Regions from separate parts of the Sulfitobacter alexandrii genome, predicted to be linked through region 2. Evidence: riboswitches for the same ligand, from Rfam matches in the RefSeq annotation. Region 2 holds a riboswitch; the other holds the start of a gene.
The links. A riboswitch is a leader RNA that binds a small molecule or an ion and turns the genes downstream of it on or off. The one in region 2 is predicted to bind thiamine pyrophosphate.
Positions count from the first base shown of each region.

Region 1 (2,199 bases), on a different replicon from region 2:
ATCAGGCCGATCGCCCTGACACGGAAGAACGCACTCTTTGCTGGGCACGATGAAGGCGGACGCACCTGGGGGCGCATCGCCTCGCTCATCGCCACGGCAAAGATCAACGGGATCGAGCCCTTCGCCTACCTCAAGGCGACGCTCGAGGCGATCGCGGCAGGCCATCCTGCGCACCGGATCGACGAGCTGCTACCCTGGAACTTCAAGCCGTCCAGCTGAACTCCGGTGGGGCGTAGACGCCGCTTACGAAGGACCGAACGCCGCAGGTGTTTTGCGCCACCACGGCCGTGACGACCGAACAGGCATAGGCGCCAAGCGCCGACATGGTCTTGATGTCGGCCTGGATGCCGGCGCCGCCGGACGGGTCCGTGCCCGCAATGGTCAGGACGTTGGCGATCATGTCGGTGCCCCCGCCATCAGGGCTGCGGCCTGGTCCGCAACTGCGCCGACATCGCGGCTGAGCGCGAGGCTGCCATCCGTCAGCGCGGCAAGGTCGATCCAGCGCGCCTCGAGCGCGTCATCTGCGGCAACCGGAACCCCGGCGATCCAGCGGAACAGAACGGCGATCAGGATGAAATGGCGGCGCAAGGTGCCGGTGCCGTCGTGATCAAAGGCGTCGAGCGCCGTGATCACCCGCAGCGGGTCTGCGGAAACGCCGGTCTCCTCGGCCAGTTCGCGGATGGCTGCGTCGAACAGGGGTTCGCCCTGGTCAATCTTGCCGCCGGGAAATCCCCAAAGGCCCGCATCGGGCGGATTGGCGCGACGCACGAGAAGGACCTGGGTGTCGCGCACGACTACGGCGATGGCCGCCGGGATCGGGCGCGGGTCTGTCGGTTGATATGGCAAGGCGGCCTCGTCATTCTGAGGCCGGCAAGGGCAAGAGAGCGCTGCGATCCTGTCCCTTCGCCGGCATGATCCGGATCAGGTTCAAAGGGTCACCGCGCTGCAATCGCCAGCGATATCTCAGCCCCTTGTCGGGACACCCCTAGGTGAGCGGCAGCTTATCAGGCTGAGCGCCCGGTTCAATGCCGTGCGGATGTGCTTGCGACTGCCGTCGCTTGCTGAAACTTTAGGCAAAACAGACAAGGCAGCAGTCATGGAGTCCCTGTTCCGTTCGCTTGGCCCGGTTATTGGCCGCCCCTCGCCAGCCGGAGCCCTTCGCGCCGGGATCGGCGCCCTGATCGGGCTTGGGGTGACGGGCGCATTCCTGTTGTCGCCCGTGGTCGACCTGACGCTTGGCCTTTACCTGATTGCCCCGTTCGGTGCGACGTCGGTCCTGCTGTTCGCAGTGCCCAACAGCCCGTTGGCGCAGCCGTGGTCGGCGGTGGTGGGCAACACTCTCGCGGCACTGGTCGGTGTGGTGGTCTGTTCCGTGGTCGCTGACCCTGTCCTGCGGATCGCCCTTGCGGTCGGGCTGACGATTACGGTCGGCATCCTGTGTCGCGCGATCCATCCCCCGGCGGGTGCGGTCGCCATGACAGCGACGATGAGCCCGGAGGCGGTCGAGCGACTTGGACTCTGGTTCGCGATCGCGCCCGTCGCCACGGGCACCCTCGCGCTGTTCGTCTGTGCTGCGATCTACGCCCGGCTCACGGGGCGCAGATATCCATTCCGCCAGTTCGATGAGCCAAGTCGCCACCGCACCGAAGATCCCGATCCCGCCAAGCGCATCGGGCTGTCCCGAGAAGAACTGACGGAGCTTCTGGATCGCTATCGCCAGTCGTTCAACTCGGGTGTCGAGGATCTGGCGCGATTGATCGGCGCGGCCGAGTTGCAGGCCGCCGCGCACCGGACAGGTCCGCTTCTGGCGACCGACGTCATGTCGCGTGATCTGGTGACCATTGGCCCGGACACTCCGCTGTCAAAGATTGCGGACCTGTTCAGACATCATCGCTTTACCTCGCTTCCGGTGACCGGGGTCGAGGGGCGTTATCTTGGCGTGATCTTCCAGATGCACCTGATCGACCGAGCGCGCGAGGATGCGCTTCGGCTCGACCGTGGATATCTCGCGGCGTTTCGGCGCCTGATCGACCAGGGTCGCACGCAGCCGGTCCGAGCCAAGGACATCATGAGCGTCGCCGGGCCTCGGGCGGTACCGGCGACTCCGGTCGGGGTGCTCCTGCCGATGATGGCCGATGGTGATGTCGATGCGGTGCCGGTCCTTGAAAAGGGCCGGATCGTCGGCATCGTCACCAGGAC
Region 1 covers NZ_CP018081.1:234,530-236,728, reverse strand. The annotation lists gene tnpC (IS66 family transposase) at 1-219, shown strand, start outside; partial or broken gene BOO69_RS22255 (bifunctional hydroxymethylpyrimidine kinase/phosphomethylpyrimidine kinase) at 251-400, opposite strand; gene BOO69_RS22250 (NUDIX hydrolase) at 397-846, opposite strand; TPP riboswitch at 881-997, opposite strand; gene BOO69_RS22245 (HPP family protein) at 1,097-2,199, shown strand, end outside.
Region 1: linked by a shared signal. The riboswitch ahead of BOO69_RS22250 (NUDIX hydrolase) and the one ahead of BOO69_RS15005 (YkoF family thiamine/hydroxymethylpyrimidine-binding protein) in region 2 are both predicted to bind thiamine pyrophosphate.

Region 2 (2,199 bases):
AACGAGCGCGGCGATCATCACGGAGAGGCTGAAGCCGACGGCGGCCACCCCGATGGTCGCCGCCGCGTGGCGGAATATGGCGGCCCGGTCGACGACAAGGCCGTTCAGCACGTCGCTGGGGGCCGGGAGCACGAGCGGCGACAGGCCCGCAAAAGCCACGTAGCCCTCCCAGCCCCCGAAGAAGGCCACCGCCAGCACGCCGGCCGGAAAGATATGTCGCAAGACCACCATGGCTCACCGGACGGCGGCGCGATCCCCGTGGGGTTGCACCGCGCACCCGTGGAGGATCAGGTCAGGCTGGGGCTGTTGGCAGAAGCGGTCATGTCGATGGTGACATGACCCTCGGCCGGACCGAAGCGCAGGAACGCCTGCCGCAAGGTTTCAAACACGGCGCCGGCGTCGCCCCGCAAGCGCGTGCAGAAATTCTTGGTCTTGTGGAAGCAGCCGCTCGACCTCAGGAAGTCGATGCAGCCATAGATCTCTTCCATGTGGTTGCCGCTGCCCATGACATAGAGCGAGAACTGCAGGTCGATGTCCACACCGGTTTCCGGCGCGGACCGGACGGCCGCCGCCGCTTTGATCTTGCGTTCTTCAAGGCTCTCGTCCTGGGCCTTTTCCAGCACCTCGCACCGGCAGGCGGGATCGTCCGCTTCTCCCGGACAGCCGCGCGACAGGGTGACGTGCATCGTCACGTGTTCCGGCCTGCGGGCGGACGCCGCAAACAGGTCGCGGATGGCGCCGAACAAGGTTTCCGGCGCGCCGACCATCAAGGTCGACATGTCGTCGGTCTCGATCTTCAGGTCGGATCTGTAGGGGGACAGGGCCTCGAGCCCGGAGGTGATGACATCCACGAAATCGGACGTCATGGGGTAAAGTGACACTTGCGCGCCTATGAACATGCTGGCTCCTCGCTCCGCTGGTATTATCCAGATCAGCTGTGAAGGGTTCGCGCGGTTGCGCATCTCAGCCCCTGAACGGAGCACCCCTGGTTATGTCCGGGCACCGTGTCTTCTGCGGCCCGGCAAGTCAACAGGGTGCCTGCCGGAATTTTTGGGACAGGCCCGAATGCGCCCGTTCCGCAAGGGGCAGAAAATATAGTTTACAAAAAACATCAACATTATTAACCCGAACCGGCGGGTCCCGATCTCCTTGGTGCCGATCCTGATTGTCTTGCCATCTGCCGGGGCTTTTCCGATGCTGAGTAACTTCTTCGATTATTACCGCCCCTGGAAAAAGCTGTTCTGGCTGGACTTCGGGTGTGCCGTGGTATCCGGGCTGCTGGAGCTTGCCTTTCCACTGGCGATCAAGGGGTTCATCGACGTGCTGTTGCCCCGCGGTGACCTGGGCATGACGCTGCTGGCGGCGGTGGGGCTGCTGTTCATCTACCTGCTGAATGCCGTCCTGATGACCGTCGTGATTTACTGGGGTCATATGCTCGGCATCAACATCGAGACGGAGATGCGTCGGCGTGCCTTCGCGCATCTCCAGCGCCTGTCGTTCTCCTTTTTCGACAAGGTCCGCACCGGCAAACTGGTGGCGCGGGTCACGCGAGACCTCGAAGAGATCGGGGAGGTGGCCCACCACGGCCCCGAAGACCTGTTCATCGCGGTCATGACCTTCGTGGGCGCCTTCGCCCTGATGCTGACGATCAATGTCGAACTGGCGCTCATCACGGCCGTGATCGTACCGGTCTGCGTTGCCATCGTGACCGTCTACGGCGGGCGGATGACGCGAACCTGGCGGTCGATCTATTCCCGCGTCGCCGACTTCAACGTACGACTGGAAGAGAACATCGGCGGTATCCGGGTGGTTCAGGCCTTTGCCAACGAAGACCACGAGGCGACGCTGTTCGCCCGGGACAACAGCGGCTATCGCAAGACGAAACTCGCGGCGTACAAGCTGATGGCAGGGTCATCGGCGCTCAACTACATGGGGATGCGTCTGATCCAGGTTGTCGTGATGGTCGCCGGCGCGGCATTCGTGCTGCAGGGGGCGTTGACGACAGGCGGGTTCGTGGCGTTCCTCCTGCTGGTGACGGTGTTCTTTCGCCCGCTGGACAAGATCGCCGCGGTGATCGAGACCTATCCCAAGGGCATCGCGGGCTTTCGCCGATATCTCGACCTGATGGCGACGGAACCCGACGTGGCCGATTCACCCGGGGCCACGGTCGCGCCCGCCTTTCGGGGTGAAGTCCGGTTC
Region 2 covers NZ_CP018076.1:3,057,231-3,059,429, reverse strand. The annotation lists gene BOO69_RS15010 (ABC transporter permease) at 1-231, opposite strand, end outside; gene BOO69_RS15005 (YkoF family thiamine/hydroxymethylpyrimidine-binding protein) at 288-899, opposite strand; TPP riboswitch at 892-997, opposite strand; gene BOO69_RS15000 (ABC transporter ATP-binding protein) at 1,195-2,199, shown strand, end outside.